2 regions of the Streptomyces sp. CC0208 genome follow, and region 2 is predicted to be linked to the other one. Evidence: predicted binding sites of a transcription regulator. Region 2 holds the regulator's gene; the other holds the start of a gene.

Region 1 (10,641 bases), 1.1 Mb from region 2:
GTGCGGTGGAGGACGTGAACGACGAGCAGGTCGTGGACGCGATCAAGCTGCTGGCGCGGACCGAGGGCATCTTCGCGGAGACCGCGGGTGGCGTGACGGTGGGGGTGACCCGCAAGCTGATCGAGAACGGTGTCCTCGACCCGACGAAGACCACGGTGGTGCTGAACACCGGCGACGGTCTCAAGACCCTGGACGCGGTGGCCGGTACCGGGCTCACCGCCACGATTCGTCCGAACCTGGACTCTTTCCGAGAGGCTGGCCTCGCATGAGCGTCAACGTCCGCATCCCCACCATCCTGCGCACCTACACCGGCGGCAAGGCCGAGGTGCAGGCCGAGGGTGGGACCCTCGCCGAGGTCATCGCCGATCTGGAGAAGAACCACACCGGTATCGCGGCGCGTGTTCTCGACGACCAGGGCAAGCTGCGGCGGTTCGTGAACGTGTACGTGAACGACGACGATGTGCGGTTCGAGCAGGGGCTGGAGACGGCGACGCCCGACGGGGCCGGAGTCTCCATCATCCCGGCGGTTGCCGGCGGGTGACCATATGACTGGTCATTACCTTCGGTAACAGTAATTACCGAGTGTTCATCCGATTGCCCCCTCCGCGAGAGAAGCGGAGGGGGCAATTCTCTATGGTTGAGCGCGGTACAGTTGGGGAAGCTGCTGCTTCCTGCATGCCGGACGCATATGAGTTCCGACTTCGGATGCGACGAGAAGTAGCCAAAGTGTGTGGGTTCTTTGCGCCTTATGCTCCTTTTGTGGGGCCCGACTTGCCCCGGATTCGGGCGAATTCTCACTACATTCCGGACCCCTTCCGTCCAGAATTCTCGTCCGATTGACCTGTTGCAGACGGCAGTTGGACAGATACATTCAGCCGCGGTCGACGCGTTCCGGCGCACGCCCCCAACCATGTGGGGGGTGAGGTCTGACCCGGATCCATGAAGTGTGGATCCGTGCAAGGGCCAGTAATAGGGGAGTTAGGCATGGCTCAGGGCACCGTCAAGTGGTTCAACGCGGAGAAGGGGTACGGCTTCATCGCGGTCGACGGTGGTGCGGATGTATTCGTCCACTACAGCGCGATTCAGATGGACGGCTACCGCACCCTTGAAGAGGGCCAGCGGGTCGAGTTCGAGATCTCGCAAGGTCAGAAGGGGCCGCAGGCGGACATGGTTCGTCTCGCGACTGGCTGAAGCACGCGCCGGGTAACAACAGCGTCGTTCTTCGTTCTTCTTCGAAGGGCTCGTACCCCATGGGGAGTCATGGGTACGGGCCCTTCGGCATGTGCATGTGCCTCCGGCGGTTGGGCGGGTTCGGGTTCGTGTGCGGGTTCGCTGGGGGCGGGCGTTTTGCGCAGTTCCCCGCGCCCCTGGATGCCTGCGGCGGCCTGTGTGGCTCCGGTGGGGGCTTGGGTAACGCGTGCTCTGTAACGGACGCCGGCCGCTGCGGGCGGACACCCCCGCCCCGTCCCCTGCCCGCCGTACGCGGCTTGCGGGCCGTGGTCTGCCTGCCTCTCTGGCCGGCGAACCGGGGCCCGATACCCGAGAGGCGCTTGCACTCGACCATGCCGAGTGCTAATCATTGGCGTTAGCACTCTGAAGGTGAGAGTGACAAAGATGGACCGGGTCGGTGAGGCCCGCAGGCCTAGTGGGGCAAGGATCCACGGGCCGGCGAGCCGTCCGTCGCGGGCGCGGGCGCGGTCCGAAGGAATCACCCCCAGTCCTGGAGGGACCACTTCACATGGCCAAGATCATCGCGTTCGACGAGGAGGCGCGGCGCGGCCTCGAGCGCGGCATGAACCAGCTCGCGGACGCCGTCAAGGTGACGCTCGGCCCCAAGGGCCGCAACGTCGTCCTCGAGAAGAAGTGGGGCGCCCCCACGATCACCAACGATGGTGTTTCCATCGCCAAGGAGATCGAGCTCGAGGACCCGTACGAGAAGATCGGCGCCGAGCTGGTCAAGGAAGTCGCCAAGAAGACGGACGACGTCGCCGGTGACGGTACGACCACCGCGACCGTGCTAGCCCAGGCCCTGGTCAAGGAAGGCCTGCGCAACGTAGCCGCCGGCGCCAACCCCATGGCCCTCAAGCGCGGTATCGAGAAGGCCGTCGAGGCCGTCTCCGCCGCCCTGCTCGAGCAGGCCAAGGATGTCGAGACCAAGGAGCAGATCGCCTCCACGGCCTCCATCTCCGCCGCCGACACCCAGATCGGCGAGCTCATCGCCGAGGCGATGGACAAGGTCGGCAAGGAAGGCGTCATCACCGTCGAGGAGTCCCAGACCTTCGGTCTGGAGCTGGAGCTCACCGAGGGTATGCGCTTCGACAAGGGCTACATCTCGGCGTACTTCGCCACCGACATGGAGCGGATGGAGGCGTCGCTCGACGACCCGTACATCCTCATCGCCAACTCCAAGATCGGCTCCGTCAAGGACCTGCTCCCGCTCCTGGAGAAGGTCATGCAGTCGGGCAAGCCGCTGCTGATCATCGCCGAGGACGTCGAGGGCGAGGCCCTGTCGACCCTGGTCGTCAACAAGATCCGCGGCACCTTCAAGTCCGTCGCCGTCAAGGCCCCGGGCTTCGGTGACCGCCGCAAGGCCATGCTCGGCGACATCGCCATCCTCACGGGCGGCGAGGTCATCTCCGAGGAGGTCGGCCTCAAGCTGGAGAACGCGACCCTGGACCTCCTGGGCCGCGCCCGCAAGGTCGTCATCACCAAGGACGAGACCACCATCGTCGACGGTGCCGGTTCGTCCGACCAGGTCAACGGCCGCGTCAACCAGATCCGCGCCGAGATCGAGAACAGCGACTCGGACTACGACCGCGAGAAGCTCCAGGAGCGCCTGGCGAAGCTCGCCGGTGGCGTCGCCGTCATCAAGGCCGGTGCCGCGACCGAGGTCGAGCTCAAGGAGCGCAAGCACCGCATCGAGGACGCCGTTCGCAACGCGAAGGCGGCCGTCGAGGAGGGCATCGTCGCCGGCGGTGGCGTGGCCCTCATCCAGGCCTCCTCGGTCTTCGAGAAGCTGGACCTGGAGGGTGACGAGCTGACCGGCGCCAACGCCGTGAAGCTCGCGCTGGAGGCCCCGCTGAAGCAGATCGCCGTCAACGGTGGTCTCGAGGGTGGCGTCATCGTCGAGAAGGTGCGCAACCTGCCCGTCGGCCACGGCCTGAACGCCGCGACCGGTGAGTACGTCGACATGATCGCCGAAGGCATCATCGACCCGGCGAAGGTGACCCGCTCTGCCCTGCAGAACGCCGCCTCCATCGCCGCGCTGTTCCTCACCACCGAGGCCGTCATCGCCGACAAGCCGGAGAAGGCCGCCGCGCCCGCCGGTGGCGGTATGCCGGGCGGTGACATGGACTTCTGATCGACCTCTGGTTGATCAACGTCCTTGCCGAGGGCGGCACTCCCGGGAACGGGGTGTGCCGCCCCCGGTTTTTTCTGCGCTATGCTTGATCACGAGCCGCCCGACGTGAACTCCCGTCGGCCGACTACGCGTTGGTGGTCCAAGGAAAGACGTCCCGCTTCCTGCGGGGAGATGCAGGTGCAAGGCCTGCCCAGCGCTCGACAGAAAGCCCGTCCCACGCTCGTGGGGCGGGCTTCTTTCATGCGTGGCCGGAGTCACAGAGCAGGGGGAAATCCTGAGGCGGACGGGACGGTTGGCACCTGAGTAGTGTCCATGCGCATGCACATACCGAGGAGTACCCACACGTGACCGCCCCCGCCAGCTCCCGTGCCGCCGAGATCCTCTCCCGTCCGGTCCACATCAACGGCCTGACCGTCCCGAACCGCATCGCGATGGCGCCCATGACCCGGATGTTCTCCCCGGGCGGCGTCCCCGGCGAGGACGTGGCGTCGTACTACTCCCGCCGCGCGGCCGCCGGAGTCGGCCTCATCGTCACTGAGGGCACCTACGTCGGCCACGAGTCGGCCGGGAACAGCGGCAGCGTCCCGCGGTTCCACGGCGAGGAGCAGCTGGCGGGCTGGGCGAAGGTCGCCGAGCAGGTGCACGCGGCGGGCGGCACCATCGTCCCGCAGCTGTGGCACATCGGCATGGTGCGCGAGCAGGGCCAGCCGCCCTACGCCGACGCCCCCGCCGTCGGCCCCTCCGGTCTGCGGATCGGCGCCGACGAGCCCACCGGCAAGGCGATGACCCAGCGCGACCTGGACGACGTCATCGGCGCGTTCGCCGAGGCCGCGGCCGCCGCGGAGCGCATCGGCTTCGACGGCGTGGAGCTGCACGGCGCCCACGGCTACCTCCTCGACCAGTTCCTGTGGGCGGGCACCAACCGCCGCACCGACGCCTACGGCGGTGACCAGGTCGCCCGTACGAAGTTCGCGGCGGAGATCGTGGCGGCCGTACGCGAGACGGTCTCGCCCGAGTTCCCGGTCATCTTCCGGTACTCGCAGTGGAAGCAGGAGGCCTACAAGGCGCGGCTCGCCGAGACGCCGGAGGAGCTGGAGGCGATCCTCGCCCCGCTCGCCGCGGCCGGGGTCGACGCCTTCCACGCCTCCACCCGCCGCTACTGGCTCCCCGAGTTCGAGGGTTCCGACCTCAACCTCGCCGGCTGGACCAAGAAGCTCACCGGCCGGACCACCATCACCGTCGGCTCGGTCGGTCTCGACGGCGACTTCCTGCGCGGCTTCGCCGGCGAGGGCGCCCCCCTCAAGGGCATCGACGACCTGCTCGACGCCCTGGAGCGCGAGGAGTACGACATGGTCGCCGTCGGGCGTGCGCTGCTCCAGGACCCCGAGTGGGCCGCGAAGGTGCTGGCGGGCCGCTTCGACGAACTGCAGCCGTACGACGCGTCCGCGCTGAAGTCGTTGAGCTGACGGCACAAGGCTCCCCGACTTGGTTGACTCAGGCAAGGGACGTGGGCTGGAGTGAGGCGAAGCTGCCCCGACCTGTGAGGAGTTCGACCGATGACGTCAGCCGAGGGTCTCGAAGTACGCACCGCGGCCGGTGCCGTGCGCGGGCGCGCCGAGGACGGACTGGTGGTCTTCCGGGGAATCCCGTTCGCCGAACCGCCGGTGGGCGGGGCGCGGTTCCAGGCGCCGCGGCCCGTCAGGAGCTGGGAGGGGACCCGGGAGGCGTACGCCTTCGGGCCCCCGCCCCCGCAGGAGTCCGGCTTCCAGGGGCGCGCGGGTGTGCTGGAGACGCCCACCGGCGACGACTGGCTGACGGTCAACGTCTGGACCCCCGCGACGGACCCTTCGGCCCGTCGCCCGGTGATGGTGTGGATCTACGGCGGTGCCTACAAGCTGGGTCACGCGGGCAGCCCCGGCTACGACGCCCAGCACCTCGCGCGCGCCGGTGACCTGGTCGTCGTCACCCTCAACTACCGCGTCGGCATAGAGGGGTTCGCCCTGCTGGAGGGGGCGCCCGCGAACCGGGGACTGCTGGACCAGGTCGCGGCGCTGGAGTGGGTGCGGGACAACATCACGGCGTTCGGCGGGGACCCCGGGCAGGTCACCGTGTTCGGGGAGTCGGCGGGCGCGGGATCGGTGGCCTCGCTGCTGGCGATGCCGAGCGCGCGGGGCCTGTTCGGGCGGGCCATCGCGCAGAGCGTGCCCGGCACCTACTTCTCCGCCGAACTCGCCCGGGACATAGCGGTGGAGATCGGCAAGGAGGCGGGGCTCGCTCCCACGGCCGCAGCGCTGGCGACCGTGGATCCGCGCGAACTCCCTTCGGTCGGCGAGCGGTTGAGCTCGCGGATGCGTGAGTACGACGACCGGTGGGGCCAGGTGGTGCCGACCGCGACACCCTTCGCACCGGTCGTCGACGGCGAGGTGCTGCCCCGCACCCCCTGGGAGGCGCTCGCGGCGGGCGCCGTGCGGGACGTGGAACTGCTCGTCGGACACAACCGGGACGAGTACCGGCTCTTCCTCGCCCTCGGCGAACAGCTCGGCAAGATCACGGAGGAGCGGGCGGCCGCGGCCCTGCGGATGTTCGCGCCGGGCCCGGACGGGGAGCGCGCCTACCGCGAGGCCTACCCGGACGCCACACCGACCGAACTGTGTGAACGCGTGCAGACGGACTGGCTGTTCAACATGCCGTCCCTGCGGCTTGCGGAGGCACAGAGCGCGGGCGGCGGCCGGGTCCATGTCTACGAACTCACCTGGTCCGCACCGGCGTTCGGCGGCGCGCTCGGCGCGTGCCACGGCCTGGACATCCCGCTGCTGTTCGGCACGTACGACGCCGACCTCGGCAATCTGCTCTTCGCGGGGACCGGGGTGCCGGACGAGGCGAGGGCGCTGACCGCGCTCTTCCAGTCCGCGTGGACGGGATTCGCGCGGACCGGGGACCCGGGGTGGCCGGCGTACGACGGCGAGGGCCGCGCCACTCAGGTCCTCGACGTGACGCCCGAGGTGCGGCCGTACCCGGAGGAGGTGGCGCGGCGGCTGTGGGAGGGGTACGACTTCCCGGCGCTGCCGCTGCTGAAGTAGGCGGCGCTTCTAGAGGTTGCCGAGCGGCTCGATGTCCACCCGCACCGGGGTGCCCCACACCCGCAGCACCTCGTAGTCGGTGAACTCGTGGACGAGCCGGTACGCCATCGCGGCGCGCGGCCCGCGGCGCTGGGCGTTGAGGTAGAGCTCGGCCTCGTGCCGGTCCCGCCTCGGCGTCCCGCACAGCTGCCACTCCTGGCCGGTCCACTGCTCCGGCAGCCACCGCTGCTGGGGCTGCGGCCGGTCCTCCCGCACCCCGTACCGGGAGGGGGCGGGTTCGGTGGAGCGGGGGCGCGCGTAGGGTCCGTTGATCTCGGCGCGGCGGGCCGCCCTGCGCCGGGTCTCGCACAGCAGGCACAGGTCGGGGGCGTTCTCGTCGACCGGGCCGTTCGGATGCTCGGCGCAGCGGGTGGTGGGGGCGGCGGCGCTGACGCTGTCCTCCAGGAGGTCCAGGGCCCGCTTGATGTCCGCCTTCACTTCGTGCAGCTTGGCGTCGGCCGTGTCGCCGGTGAGTGACTCGCCGTGCTCGCCGAGGAGACGGAGGGCGCGGCCCAGGGCGGTGAGCTGGGCGTGGTTCATGGGGTGGCTCCGATGTGCAGCCGGTGGTTTCCAGAGGTTTCCGGGGTCCGGGCCGTGGACGTCACGAAGCGGCCTCACGAGCGCGCGCCTCGGCGATGTCCGCCTCGTCACGCAGTCGCTGCAGCTCTTCCAGTTCCATGGGCAAACCGTACACACCTGCGGGTGTCGTCTTGCGTACGTGTGCTCTTCTCGCTTCAGGGACATCGCGGCCCGGATCTCGTGTGCGCGGGCGTGCGGTGGGGCGTGTGGGGGCGTGTGCGTTCCGGCAACCTCGGCAGACGCCCCCCGGTAGGGTCTCCGGACGCTCGGGAACTCCGCACGGGGTGGGAGGGCGGGTTGGGGCCCTCCCACCTTTCCCTGAAAAGAGGGCTCGGAGCTGGACGTTTGAGCTTCGGACCGGTCCGATCGGTGGGTCAGCCCATGCTCTTGGCGCCGTCCAGGGACTCGCGGATGATGTCGGCGTGGCCGGCGTGCTGGGCGGTCTCGGCGACGATGTGCAGCAGCACCCTGCGGGCCGACCACTGCGCCCCGGCCTCGAACCACGGGGCCTTGGGCAGCGGATGGGCGGCGTCCAGGTCGGGCAGGGCGGCGACCAGTTCATCCGTCCGGTCGGCCGTCTCCGCGTAGTCGGCCAGCACGCCGGCCAGGGTCTCGCCGGGCAGCATCCGGAACTCGTCGGCCCGCCGGGCCCAGTCCTCTTCGGTCATGGCGGTGAAGTCGCCCATCGACGACGGGCCGTCCTGGATGAAGCGCACCCAGTTTCGTTCCACCGACGTGACGTGCTTGATCAGGCCGCCGAGACACAGTTCGCTGACGGTGGTCCGCTGCCCGGCCTGCTCGTCGGTGAGGTCACGGGTGGTGAAGCGCAGGAAGTGCCGCTGCTTGGCCAGCGCCTCCAGCAGGTCGGCACGCTCGCCGGTGGGCAGGGTGGTCTTCGTGGCGGTGGTCATGGTGTGGCCCTCCGTGGATTGCTGTTCCGTCGACAGGCCACACGCTAGGAGGCATGTAGGTCAGATCCTGACCTCTTGGGGGAGGAGACGGCCTCCACGAACGCCGACCACGCCTCCGGCCGGAACACGAGCTTCGGGCCTTGGGGGTTCTTGGAGTCGCGGACGGGGACGGTGGTGGGGTGGCCGTCGGCCACTTCCAGGCAGTCGCCGCCGCTGCCGCCGCTGTAGCTCGACTTGCGCCAGGACTCAGGGGTGTTCCTCATGGGCGTAATCCTGCGCCATTGCCTCGATCAGGGCCAGGGACTTCTGAGGAGAGAGGGCGGACGCCATCAGGAGCCTGTAGGTGAAGCGCTGGTGCCTGACGATGGCTGGATCATCCTCCAGCCGCCCGGTGCCGACACCCTCGAAGTAGACCAGCGGAGGGGCATCTTCGAACTCCATGATCTTGGTGGAGCCCTCCATGGCCGCGTGCGCTCCCGCATCGAACGGCAGTACCTGCACGATCACCCGGCTCCGGCGCGCCAGTTCGGCGATGTGGCACAGCGCCTCCGCCATCACCGTGCGGCCGCCCGTCACTCGACGCAGAGCAGCCTCGTCAATCACCGTCCACAACATGGGCTCTGTTGGATCGTCGAGGAGCCGAGCCCGCTCCCTCCGGGCGGCCACCAGCTTCTCGATCTCCTCGTCCGGAACCGTCGGCTGATACGCCCGGCACACTGCCCTTGCGTACGCGGGCGTCTGGAGCAACCCCGGGATCAGCAACGGCGCGTACTGGCTGATCGCCGCGGCCCGTGCTTCCGCCTCCGCCGCCTCCGCGAAGTGCTCCGGATACTTCGACTTCGCGGCCGCCCCACAGTTCCGCTGGAAGAAGTCCTCCGTCCCGAGAACCTCGTCCAGCTGTCGCGCGACATCCGCCTGCATCCTCCGCGTACCCGCCTCCAACTGCCCCACGAACGACCCGCTCACGAACAGCCGTTGCCCCAACTCCTCCTGGCTCAGCCCCGCCTTCTCCCGCGCGTGCCGCAGCTCTGCTCCCAGAAGTGCTCGCGGTGATGACGACGGGTCCAGATCCTTCGGTCCTGCCATGCGTAGCCCCCGGTCCACCAGTTGACGTTGTTGGGACGTCCTGTCTGGCCAGGTTAGAGCCGTACCGGACACGCTGTGTTGCGAAAAGCAAACTCACCGTGCCCATGGAGGAAAGCGTGCGGTCCACTCAGGAAGTCCTGGAGTCCCTGCGGGAGGCACTCACCGGCGTAGGCGTCGTCCTGCCGTCCCTCGCCGTCGACCCCCTCACCGGTGCCGGTGACGAGCCGTTCCCGCTGGTCGACCTGGGGCGGTGCAACGTACGCACGGCCGAGCGGCTGGCGTCGGTGCTGCGTGGGGAGCGGCCGCCGGTCGGGGCGTACGTCGTGGACGTAAGGGACGGGCGCGTGGGGGAGGTGATGGGGCACCTGGGTGGAAGGGTGCAGCTGCGGCCCCTCGGTGGCGGGCGGGAGTGGGACTGCCCGCCGGAGTCCACCGGGCCCGCGCCCCAAGCAGAGGTGCTGCGGGCGAGAGTGCGGAAGGTCAACAAGGAGGGACGCATGCCCTGTTGAAATGAACCATGCCTCTCCTGGACGCCCTCGCCCGCTTCAACGACGCCCACCCGTGGAGCCACAACGCCCACTTTCACCCGTGGATCATGCGCCAGTTGCCCCGTCACTTCGACCGCGCCCTCGACGTCGGCTGCGGTTCCGGTGACCTGGCCCGGCTGCTGGCCACGCGCGCGACACGCGTCCACGGCATCGACAGCGACGAGCGGATCATCGGCAAGGCGAGGGAGTCCACCCACCCCGGGCTCCCCGTCACCTTCGCCGTCGCGGACGGACGGTCGTACGACCAAGGCGCTCCCTACGACGTCATCACCTGCGTCGCCGTACTCCACCACCTCCCCCTGACCGAGACCCTCGTCCGCTTCCGGCGACAGTTGGCCCCCGGTGGAACGCTGGTGATTGTCGGGCTGACGCGGGAGGACACCCGCGTCCAGACCCTCCTCGGCCTCGCGTCCGTCCCGCTCAACCTGGTCACCGGTTGGGTCAGGAACAGGGGGCGTACGGCACCCCGGCGGCCCGTCGCGATGACCGCCCCGACCCGCCCGGCCGACGTCCCCTACACCGAGTTCGCCCGCGAGGTCCGTCGGGTGCTGCCCGGCGCCCGGCTGAGGCGGCGGCTGTTCTGGCGCTACACCCTCGTCTGGAAAAAGTGCGCGGGGATGTCGATCCAGGCAGGCTCTGAACGACGCAGGGGTGAGAGCACGACACCACACGAGAGGTGAAGGCCATGCCCAAGGTCCGCGTACACAACGTGACGATCTCCCTCGACGGCTTCATGGCCGGTCCGAACCAGCGACTGGACGCCCCCTTCGGCGACGGCGTCGGCTGGGGCGACGACCTGCACCGCTGGTTCATGTCCGCGTCCGAGGAGGCCGCCGCGGGGAAGTCCGGGACCGATGTCGACTACTTCGTCCGCGGTGACCAGAACATCGGCGCGACGATCATGGGGCGGAACATGTTCGGTCCGCAGCGCGGCCCCTGGGAGGACGAGTCCTGGCAGGGCTGGTGGGGGGAGAACCCGCCGTACCACCATGACGTCTTCGTGCACACCCACCACCTGCGCCCGGACCTGGAGATGG
Region 2 (10,641 bases):
CCTGAGGCATCTTAACGAGGCAGCGTCGGCGGAATCTTCGCCGGAGTGGCCTCCAGCGCCTCCAGAGCGATCCGCACCGCCTCGTCCAGCTGGGCGTCCCGGCCCGCCGCGTAGTCCTGCGGCCGCTGCGGGACCTCCACGTCCGGGTCGACCCCGTGGTTCTCGACGCCCCACTCGTACCCCTCCAGCCAGAACGCGTACTTCGGCTGGGTGATCAGCGTGCCGTCGACCAGCCGGTAACGGCTGTCGATCCCGATGACCCCGCCCCAGGTGCGGGTGCCGACGACCGGGCCGATGCCCAGTGCCTTGATCGCCGCGTTGACGATGTCGCCGTCCGAGCCGGAGAACTCGTTGGCCACGGCGACGACGGGGCCGCGCGGCGCGTCCCTCGGGTAGCTGGACGCGCGCATCCCCCGCGGCAGCGCCCAGCCGACGATCTTGCGGGCCAGCTTCTCGACGACCAGCTGGGAGGTGTGGCCGCCGCGATTCTCGCGGACGTCGACCACCAGGCCCTCGCGGGCCACCTCGACGCGCAGGTCGCGGTGGATCTGCGCCCAGCCAGGGGCCTGCATGTCCGGGACGTGCAGATACCCCAGCCGGCCCCCGGACTTCTCGTGGACGTAGGCGCGGCGGTCGGCGACCCAGGCGTGGTAACGCAGGGGCTCCTCGTCGGAGACGGGGACGACGACGGCGTGCCGCAGATCGCCGCCGCCGGAGGGGGAGATGGTGAGCTCGACCGGTTTGCCCGCCGTGCCGACGAGGAGCGGGCCGGGGCCGGTGACGGGATCGACCGGACGGCCGCCCACCGCGACGATCGCGTCCCCGGCGCGGACCGCCACGCCCGGTGCGGCGAGCGGGGAGCGGGCGGCGGGGTCGGAGGTCTCGGTCGGCAGGATGCGGTCGATGCGCCAACTGCCGTCTTCGTGACGGGAGATGTCGGCGCCGAGCAGGCCCTGCCGGGGGCCGTGACCGTGGCCGCCGCGGGGGGTGACGTAGGCGTGGGAGGTGCCGAGTTCGCCGTGCACCTCCCAGAGGAGGTCGACGAGGTCGTCGTGGGTGGCCAGACGGTCCAGGACCGGGCGGTAGCGGTCGAGGACACCGGTCCAGTCGACACCGCTCATGTCAGGGCGCCAGAAGTGGTCCCGCATGATGCGGCCGGTCTCCTCGTACATCTGCCGCCACTCGGCCGACGGGTCGACGGTCTGGCGGATGCGGCCGAGGTCGACGGAGATGTTCGTGTCGCTGTCGTCGTCGTTCGAGGCGCGGCGGTCGCTCGGTACGACCTTCAGCCGGCCGTCGGTCCACAGCAGGACCCGCTTGCCGTCGCCGCTGACGGCGAAGTGGTCGGCGTCGGCGGCGAGGTGTTCGAGGCGCTGCTGGGCGAGGTCGTAGCGCTGGAGGTCGGTCTTGGGGTCGGGGTCGTCCGGGGTGGCCCTTGAGGAGCCGAGGACGCCCTGGACGGGGTGGCGCAGCCACAGCACGCCGTCCTTGGCCGCGCGCAGGTTGGAGTAGCGGCCGGCCTCCACCGGGAACGGCACGATCCGGTCGGCGAGACCTTCCAGGTCGATCCGGGTGGTCGGGGTGCCCTCGCTGTCGGGGGTCTCGTCCTTGTCGGGGGCCTCGAAGGGCCGGCCGTGGCGCTGCGGGCCGAAGGGGGACGGGGTGGTCGCGGCCAGGGTGATCAGGTGCGGGCGGTCGCCGACCACGAAGGCGAGGTCGAAGACGTGCTCGTCGTAGACCGGGTCGAAGGAGCGGTTGGAGAGGAAGGCCAGGTGCTTGCCGTCGAGGGTGAAGGCGGGGGCGTAGTCCTGGAAGCGCAGCGGGGTCGCCTCGGTGACCGACAGGTCGGTGGTGTTGGCGAGGCGGAGCTGGCAGAGCGGGTCGGGGCCGGGGTGCGACCAGGCGAGCCAGGCCGAGTCGGGCGAGAAGGTCAGTCCCCGTACGTCGCCGTCCTCGCTGCGGTCGACCTCGCGGACCTCACCGGTCTCCCGCTCGACGAGGAGCACCCGGCCGTCGTGCGCGGCGACCGCGGCCCGGCTGCCGTCGGGGGCCATGGCGAGCCCGAGGACCCGGCCGAGGCGGCCCGCGGCGAGGCGGCGCGGGGTGGCGCCGGGGGCGAGTCCGGTGGCGGGCGCGAACTCCAGGGCGTCGTCGCCCTCCGCGTCCGTCACCCAGACGACCCACTCCTCGCCCTCGGTGCGGAAGGTGCGGGGCAGCCGGGCCCGGACGCCGGGTTCGTCGGCGAGCGCGCGGGCCGGGCCCGAACGGTGGGTGACCCAGTGGACGGCCCCGCGCACCGCGACCGCGCTGCCGCGCGCGGTGTGGTCGGGGGCGGCCGAGCCGAACCAGCGGGAGGCGTCCACCGGGAACGGCTGCCGGTCGGCGCGCCGGCCGCCGAGCCGGACCTCCAGGCGGCGCGGTTCGGCGCCGTCGAGGTCGTCGAGGATCCACAGCTCACCGGCGGAGGTGTAGACGACCCGGGTGCCGTCGCCGGCCGCGTGCCGGGCGTAGTAACCGTCGAGCGGGGTGTGCCGGCGCAGATCGGAACCGTCGGCGAGGGAGGAGTAGACGGCCCCGGTGCCCTCGTGGTCGGAGAGGAAGGCGATCCGGTCGCCCGCCCACACGGGGTACTCCAGGTTTCCGTCCAGGTCGTCGTGCAGCCGTACGAACTCGCCGTCGCCGTCGCGGTCGATCCACAGCTTGCCCGCCGTGCCGCCCCGGTACCGCTTCCACCAGGCGGCCTCCCGGCCCATGGGCGCGGAGAGGATCACGGTCGCGGGGCCGTGGGCGACATGGCCGACGGGGCCGTACGGCAGGGTGGTGCCGGGGCCGCCGTCGAGCGGGACGGTCCGGGCCCAGCTGCGGCGCAGGCTTGCCTGGCCGTGGGTGGTGATCGCGAGGACCTCGCCGTCCGGGGTCCAGCCGCGCACCTGGGTGCGTGCGCTGCCCCAGTGGGTCAGCCTTCGGCCCGGGCCGCCGTCGACCGGGGCGATGTGCACCTCGGGGGCGCCGTCGCGGGCGGAGGTCCAGGCGACGGTGGTGCCGTCGGGCGAGATCCGGGGGTGGGTGACCGGCACGTTGTCCGCGCTGACCCGCCAGGCGCGTCCGCCGTCGAGCGGCGCGAGCCACACGTCGTCCTCGGCGGTGAAGGCCACCAACTCGCCCCGCAGATGCGGAAACCGGAGATATGCAGACGTCGCAGGCTGTGTCACCCGATTACCCTACGCACGGGCGGTGCTCGTGCACAGAGGTTTCGATCACTTGCCGTCGGGCCAGCACTGCGGGTCGTTCTGGCACCAGATCGTCTTGGTGACGGTCACGGTGACGGTGGGACCGGGCTGCCCCGGGTTGTTGACCCGCGGGGTGGGTGTGGCGGTGCAGTCGCCGAGCCCGTCGACGTGGAACCACTGTCTGCCGCCGACGGTGGCGGTGAGGTTCCCGCGCACACACGCGCCGCTGACGGTCCGGGTCACCTTGCCCTTGACGGTGATGTCCTTGCCGTCCCGCGTCTTGCCCTCGCAGTTCACGGTGGCGACGGTGTTCACGGTCGCGCTCGGCGTCCGGTCGCCGTTGTCGTACGAGGCCGTGCAGGTCAGCCAACTCACGTCGGCCTTCTGCTGGTTCAGCTCCTTGGTGACCAGCTGGTCGGTGGTGTAGGAGACGGTCGCGGAGCTGACCGCGCCGGTCGGATCACACGCGGCGACCCCGCCCACGGCCAGCACGACACCCCCGACCGCACCCGCCACTCGCACCCCGCGCGGCCGACGCCGGTTCCGTCTCAACGCCACCATGAAGGGCAGCCTGCCACCGCGTGCCGTCCGGCGGTAGGGCGCATACGGTCATTGAGCGCGCCGGTTGTGAGTGACCCGGCGTTGACATGACCGCCGCGTCGAGAAGTACCGTCAACCGCGCAGCATCAGCCACTGCTGAAGCTCCACCAGGTTCCCCTCCGGGTCCTTGAGGTGGGCGACGCGCATGCGGTCCGTCATGGGGGACGGGCCGTGCAGCAGAGTGGCTCCGCGGGACACGATCTGCTCGCAGTAGGTGTCCAGGTCGTCGACGCGCAGCACGACCAGGGAGCGGTGGCCGGTGACCGTGCCGCCCAGTTCGCCGAGGACCTGCGCCATCATCGACCGGTCCTGGAGGGCGATGCCCGCGGAGCCGGTGGCGGGGCTGAACTTCTCGTACGGCCCGTCCTTGGCCCCCGACTGGGGCTTCAGGCCGAGGACGTCGGCGTAGAAGCGGTAGCAGGCGGCGAAGTCGGTGACGAGCAGGCGTACTTGGGCGAGTTCCACAGCTTTCCTTCCAGGGGTCAGGACCAGCGGCCGGTGCGGCCGAGGAGCAGGGCGGTCGCCGCGGTTCCGGCGGTCGACGTACGCAGCACGGTGGACCCGAGGACGTAGGCACGCGCGCCGGCCTCCTCGAAGAGCGCCAACTCGTCCTTGGCGACGCCTCCTTCGGGGCCCACGACCAGCACGATCTCGCCCTCGTCGGGGAGTTCGGCGGTGGCGAGCGGCGCGCTGCCGCGTTCGAAGTCGGAGTGGAGCACGGCGGCGAAGTCGGCTTTGGCGAGAAGTGCGGCAACCTGCTTGGTGGTTGCCGCGTCCGCGATATCCGGGAAGCGGATCCGGCGGGACTGCTTGCCGGCCTCGCGGGCGGTGGCCCGCCACTTGCCGAGCGCCTTCAGACCCCGCTCGCCCTTCCACTGGGTGATGCAGCGGGCGGCCTGCCAGGGCACGATGGCGTCGACGCCGACCTCGGTCATCGTCTCGACGGCGAGTTCACCGCGGTCGCCCTTGGGGAGGGCCTGGACGACGGTGATGCGGGGCTGTACGTCAGGTGCCTCGTTCACCGAGTCCAGCTGGACGATCAGCCGGTCCTTGCCCTCGGTGCCGAGTACCACGCAGTCGGCCCAGTGCCCGGCGCCGTCGGTGAGGATGACGTCCTCGCCGGGCTGGAGCCGCTTCACGGAGACGGCGTGGCGGCCTTCGGGGCCGTCGAGGACGTAGCGTCCGCCGGTCCCCGGCTCGGTCTGCTCGACGAAGTGCTCGACGACGAACACGGGTGCGGTCATCGCGGGTCCCCCTTGGCTGACAACGCTGTCCTGGCGGCGTCGAGTTCGGCCGCGAGTATCTCCACGAGCTGCCCCGCGGGCAGCTCGCGTGCCAACCGGTGTCCCTGCCCCGCCCACAGCGCCATGCCCTGGGCGTCACCGGCCTTGGCGGCGGCCTTCCGCAGCGGGGCGGTCAGGTGGTGGACCTCGGGGTAGGCGGCGGGGGCGTACGGCCCGTGCTCGCGCAGGAAGCGGTTGACCAGGCCACGGGCCGGCCGGCCCGAGAACGCGCGGGTCAACTCGGTACGGACGTAGAGGGGGTTGGTCAGCGCCTGCTTGTGCACGTCGTGGGCGCCGGACTCGGGCGAGGCGAGGAACGCCGTGCCGAGCTGGGCCGCGCTCGCGCCGGCGGCGAGGACGGCGGCGATCTGGCTGCCGCGCATGATGCCGCCGGCGGCGACGATCGGGAGGCTGACCGTCTCACGGATCTGCGCGACCAGGGAGAGGAGCCCTAGACCCGAGCCGTCCTGCTCGGGGAGGTCGCGGTGGGTGCCCTGGTGACCGCCCGCCTCGATGCCCTGCGCGATGACCGCGTCGGCGCCCGCGTACTGCACCGCCAGGGCCTCTTCGGGGGTGGTCGCGGTGACGAGGGTGAAGGTGCCGGCGCGGCGCAGCGACTCCAGGGCGTCGCTGCTCGGGATGCCGAAGTGGAAGGAGGCCACCGGCACGGGATTGTCGAGGAGGACGGCGAGCTTGGCGTCGTAGCCGTCGTCACGTCCGCTGTCGCGGTCGCCGAGCTCGGTGTCGTACCAGGTGGCCTCGCCGGCCAGCTGGTGGGCGTAGACCTCGACGGCCGCGGGATCGGCATATTCGGGCTGCGGCATGAAGAGGTTGACCCCGAAGGGGCGCCCGGTCAGCCCGCGCAGCTGCTTGATCTCCTGGTACATCCCGTCGGCCGTCTTGTACCCGGCGGCCAGGAATCCGAGCCCGCCCGCGTCGGACACGGCGGCGGCGAGCCGCGGCACGGAGACGCCGCCCGCCATGGGGGCCTGCACGATCGGATGAGGGAAGAGATCGGTCAGTGCGGAGGACATGACGGCATGTTGTCACGTCCTCCGAACAAGTCCGAATCCGACCTTCGCACCGCTCACGTACGCCCGTTGAACGCGTCCTTCAACCGCGAGAACAGCCCCTGCTGCCCGGGCTGGAACTGCCCCGTGGGCCGTTCCTCGCCGCGCAGCTTCGCCAGCTCGCGCAGCAGGCGCTCCTGCTCGGGGTCCAGCTTGGTGGGGGTCTGGACCTCGACGTGGACGATGAGATCGCCCCGGCCGCCGCCGCGCAGGTGGGTGACGCCCCGGCTGTGCAGCGGGATCGACTGGCCGGACTGGGTGCCCGGGCGGATGTCGACCTCCTCCATGCCGTCGAGGGTCTCCAGCGGGACCTTGGTGCCGAGGGAGGCCGCCGTCATCGGGAGGGTGACCGTGCAGTGCAGGTCGTCGCCCCGGCGCTGGAACTGCGAGTGCGGCAGCTCGTGGATCTCGACGTAGAGGTCACCGGCGGGACCGCCACCGGGACCGACCTCGCCCTCGCCCGCGAGCTGGATCCGCGTGCCGTTGTCCACACCGGCCGGGATCTTCACGGTGAGCGTGCGGCGCGAGCGGACCCGGCCGTCGCCGGCGCACTCCGGGCACGGGGTCGGGACGACGGTGCCGAAGCCCTGGCACTGCGGGCACGGGCGGGACGTCATGACCTGGCCCAGGAAGGACCGCGTCACCTGCGACACCTCGCCGCGGCCGCGGCACATGTCGCACGTCTGGGCGGAGGTGCCGGGGGCGGCCCCCTCGCCGCTGCACGTGGTGCAGACGATCGCCGTGTCGACCTGGATGTCCTTCGTGGTGCCGAAGGCCGCCTCGTCGAGCTCGATCTCCAGGCGGATCATCGCGTCCTGGCCGCGCCGGGTGCGCGAGCGCGGCCCCCGCTGCGAAGCCGTACCGAAGAACGCGTCCATGATGTCCGAGAAGTTCCCGAACCCACCGGCCCCGAAGCCGCCCGCGCCACCGCCGCCGGCCTGCGAGAGCGGGTCGCCGCCGAGGTCGTAGACCTGCTTCTTCTGCGGGTCCGACAACACCTCGTAAGCGGCGTTGATCTCCTTGAACCGCTCCTGGGTCTTCGGATCCGGGTTGACGTCCGGGTGCAGCTCGCGCGCGAGCCGACGGAACGCCTTCTTGATCTCATCCTGCGACGCGTCGCGGCGCACGCCGAGAACGGCGTAGTAGTCCGTGGCCACTTACGACTCCGCCAGGATCTGTCCGACGTACCGTGCCACTGCGCGTACCGCTCCCATCGTTCCCGGGTAATCCATGCGGGTCGGTCCGACCACGCCGAGCTTGGCGACTGCCTCGCCGCCCGAACCGTAACCGACCGACACCACCGAAGTGGAGTTGAGTCCCTCGTAGGCGTTCTCATGACCAATACGTACGGTCATGCCCGAATCTCCGGCCTCACCAAGGAGTTTGAGGAGGACGACCTGCTCCTCCAGGGCCTCCAGGACGGGCCGGATGGTGAGGGGAAAGTCATGTCCGAAGCGGGTGAGATTGGCGGTGCCGCCGATCATCAGCCGCTCCTCGTTCTCCTCGACGAGCGTCTCCAGGAGAGTGGAGAGCACTGTCGAGACCGTACCCCGGTCCTCGACGTCGAAGCCTTCGGGCAGGTCCTCGACCAGCTGCGGCACATCGGCGAACCGCCGCCCGGCGATCCGGCTGTTGAGCCGCGCCCGCAGATCGGCGAGCGAGGCCTCCCCGAAGGGTGCCGGGCAGTCGACCATGCGCTGCTCGACCCGGCCGGTGTCCGTGATCAGCACGAGCATCACGCGCGCCGGGGCGAGCGAGAGCAGCTCCACGTGCCGCACGGTCGAGCGGGTGAGGGACGGGTACTGCACGACGGCGACCTGCCGGGTCAGCTGCGCGAGCAGCCGCACGGTCCGGGCCACGACGTCGTCGAGGTCCACGGCACCGTCGAGGAAGTTCTGGATCGCGCGCCGCTCGGGCGCGGTCATCGGCTTGACGCCCGCCAGCTTGTCGACGAACAGCCGGTAGCCCTTGTCGGTCGGGATCCGCCCGGCACTGGTGTGCGGCTGGGCGATGAACCCCTCGTCCTCCAGGACCGCCATGTCGTTGCGGACGGTCGCCGGGGAGACTCCGAGGTTGTGCCGCTCGGTCAGGGCCTTCGACCCGACCGGCTCCTCGGTGCCGACGTAGTCCTGGACGATGGCGCGCAACACCTGAAGCCTGCGTTCACTCAGCATCGCGCACACCTCCAGAAGTCGTTCCCTTGGCGCCTTGCCTGGCACTCTGTCCGTCCGAGTGCCAGCGTCCCCGGGCCAGTGTACGGCGGTGGGGTACTCCTCGGGCAAGGCTGGTCCCCGCGTGACCGGTCGTACGGCTAGCGTCGCCGTATGACGGTGACTTGGGAAGAGCTCGGGTGGGAGCGGGTCGCGACCGGCGTGGGGCGGTGCCGGCTGCCCGGCTGGGACTGTACGGCGGGCCTGGTGATCGGCGAGGGCACGGCCCTGTTGGTCGACGCGGGCTCCGGCCTCGCGGAGGGCGCCCGGCTGCGCGCGCAGGCCGGAGAACTGGCCGGCCACCGTGTGACCCATCTCGCGCTCACCCACCCCCATTTCGACCATGTCTTCGGAGCGGCGGCGTTCGCGGGGGCGGAGGTGTTCGGCGCGGTGGGCGTGGAGACGGTGCTGGCGGGGCGGCTCGGACGTGCGGAGCTGCGGGCGGACGCCGTGCGCAACGGACTGGACCCGGCGGTGGCCGACGAGGCTGTGGACGCCCTCGTCTCCCCCCGGCACCACGTCTCCGGCGAGTGGACGCTCGACCTCGGCGGCGGCCGCCAGGTCCTGCTGGCGAACGTCGGTCCCGGCCACACGGCCCATGACCTGGTGGTCCTGGTGCCCGGCAGCCCGGAGGTCGTCTTCTGCGGCGACCTGGTCGAGGAGTCGGGGGAACCGCAGGCGGGCCCGGACGCCGTACCGCAGCACTGGCCGGCCGCGCTGGACCGCCTCCTAGACCTGGGCGGCGAGGACGCGCAGTACGTGCCCGGTCACGGAGCGGTGGTGGACGCGGCGTTCGTGCGGGCGCAGCGGGACGCGCTGGCGGCCCGCTTCGGCGTGTCGTAGTGATCCTCGGACCGGTTCTCCTATCGTCATCCGAATGCGCCAGTACTCCGCCGACCTGACCCCTCCGTGGAAGAAGCCCAAGCCGGTGCCGGAGGTGCCCGCCGAGCCCGGCCTGGTGGTCGAGGAGCCGGGCACCGGCTTCTGCGGCGCGGTGGTCCGCTGCGAGGCGGGCACGGTGACCCTGGAGGACCGCTTCGGCAAGCACCGGGTGTTCCCGCTGGAGCCGCGCGGTTTCCTCCTGGAGGGCCGGGTGGTGACCCTGGTCAGACCGTCGGCCGCGTCTCCCGTACGACCCTCCCGTACCGCGTCCGGATCGGTGGCCGTGCCCGGCGCGCGCGCACGCGTGGCCCGCGCCGGCCGTATCTACGTCGAGGGCCGTCACGACGCGGAACTGGTGGAGAAGGTCTGGGGTGACGACCTGCGCATCGAGGGCGTGGTCGTGGAGTACCTGGAGGGCGTGGACGACCTGCCGTCGATCGTGGCCGAATTCGCGCCGGGCCCGGACGCCCGGCTCGGCGTCCTGGTGGACCATCTGGTGCCGGGCAGCAAGGAGTCCCGTATCGCCGCGTCGGTGACCAGCGAGCACGCGCTGGTGGTGGGCCACCCGTACATCGACATCTGGGAGGCGGTGAAGCCGTCGTCCCTGGGGATCGAGGCGTGGCCGCGGGTACCGCACGGCCAGGACTGGAAGACCGGCGTGTGCAAGGCCCTGGGCTGGCCGTCGGAGAACACGGGCGCGGTGTGGCAGGCGATCCTGAAGCGGGTGGGGTCCTACCGGGACCTGGAGCCGGAGCTGCTGGGGCGGGTGGAGGAGCTGATCGACTTCGTGACGGCGCCGTGAGTATGCGGGCGGTCGTACGCCTGCGGGCCGGTGGGGGCTGGTCGCGCGGTTCCCCGCGCCCCTGGGGAGGTCCCAGCCGCCCTCAGTCCACCAAGTCCCTGACCACCGCGTCCGCCAGCAACCGGCCCCGCAGCGTCAGCACAGCCCGTCCCTCCTCATAAGGCCCGCCCTCGAGCAGCCCCTCCCCCAGCGCCCGCCGAGAAGCAGCCAGCCCCTCCTCGCGCAGCAGGGACAGCGGCACCCCCTCCCGCAGCCGCAGCTCCAGCAGGATCCGCTCGACCCGCCGGTCCTCCTCCGGCAGCAGCTCGCGCCCGGCGCCCGGAGACCTGCCGGAGGCCAGCGCCGCCGCGTACGCCCCCGGATGCTTCACGTTCCACCACCGGACCCCGCCCACGTGCGAGTGCGCCCCGGGACCGGCCCCCCACCAGTCCGCGCCTCGCCAGTACAGCTCGTTGTGCAGGCACCGGGCAGCCTCCGAGGTCGCCCAGTTCGACACCTCGTACCAGTCGAATCCGGCCTCCGCCAGCATCGAGTCCGCGATCAGATACCGGTCCGCGTGCTCGT

The links. The regulator HrcA, encoded in region 2, represses chaperone genes, less so after heat shock. The targets are predictions, from matches to a motif close to TTNGCACTCNGNNNNNCNGAGTGCNAA.
Region 1: a site for HrcA is predicted at 1,550-1,576, ahead of groL (chaperonin GroEL). Genes of this name have one in related genera too.

Annotation. Positions count from the first base shown of each region.
Region 1 covers NZ_CP031969.1:4,895,193-4,905,833, forward strand. The annotation lists gene thrC (threonine synthase) at 1-269, shown strand, start outside; gene D1369_RS22515 (MoaD/ThiS family protein) at 266-541, shown strand; gene D1369_RS22520 (cold-shock protein) at 985-1,191, shown strand; gene groL (chaperonin GroEL) at 1,739-3,361, shown strand; gene D1369_RS22530 (NADH:flavin oxidoreductase) at 3,706-4,827, shown strand; gene D1369_RS22535 (carboxylesterase family protein) at 4,918-6,441, shown strand; gene D1369_RS22540 (hypothetical protein) at 6,451-7,020, opposite strand; gene D1369_RS22545 (DinB family protein) at 7,434-7,970, opposite strand; gene D1369_RS22550 (DUF397 domain-containing protein) at 8,015-8,233, opposite strand; gene D1369_RS22555 (helix-turn-helix transcriptional regulator) at 8,217-9,056, opposite strand; gene D1369_RS22560 (hypothetical protein) at 9,173-9,565, shown strand; gene D1369_RS22565 (class I SAM-dependent methyltransferase) at 9,574-10,284, shown strand; gene D1369_RS22570 (dihydrofolate reductase family protein) at 10,290-10,641, shown strand, end outside.
Region 2 covers NZ_CP031969.1:5,975,847-5,986,487, reverse strand. The annotation lists gene D1369_RS27455 (S41 family peptidase) at 12-3,212, opposite strand; gene D1369_RS27450 (hypothetical protein) at 3,258-3,791, opposite strand; gene D1369_RS27445 (VOC family protein) at 3,903-4,295, opposite strand; gene D1369_RS27440 (16S rRNA (uracil(1498)-N(3))-methyltransferase) at 4,313-5,074, opposite strand; gene D1369_RS27435 (nitronate monooxygenase) at 5,071-6,147, opposite strand; gene dnaJ (molecular chaperone DnaJ) at 6,201-7,340, opposite strand; gene hrcA (heat-inducible transcriptional repressor HrcA) at 7,341-8,357, opposite strand; gene D1369_RS27420 (MBL fold metallo-hydrolase) at 8,508-9,236, shown strand; gene D1369_RS27415 (DUF3097 domain-containing protein) at 9,271-10,077, shown strand; gene hemW (radical SAM family heme chaperone HemW) at 10,160-10,641, opposite strand, start outside.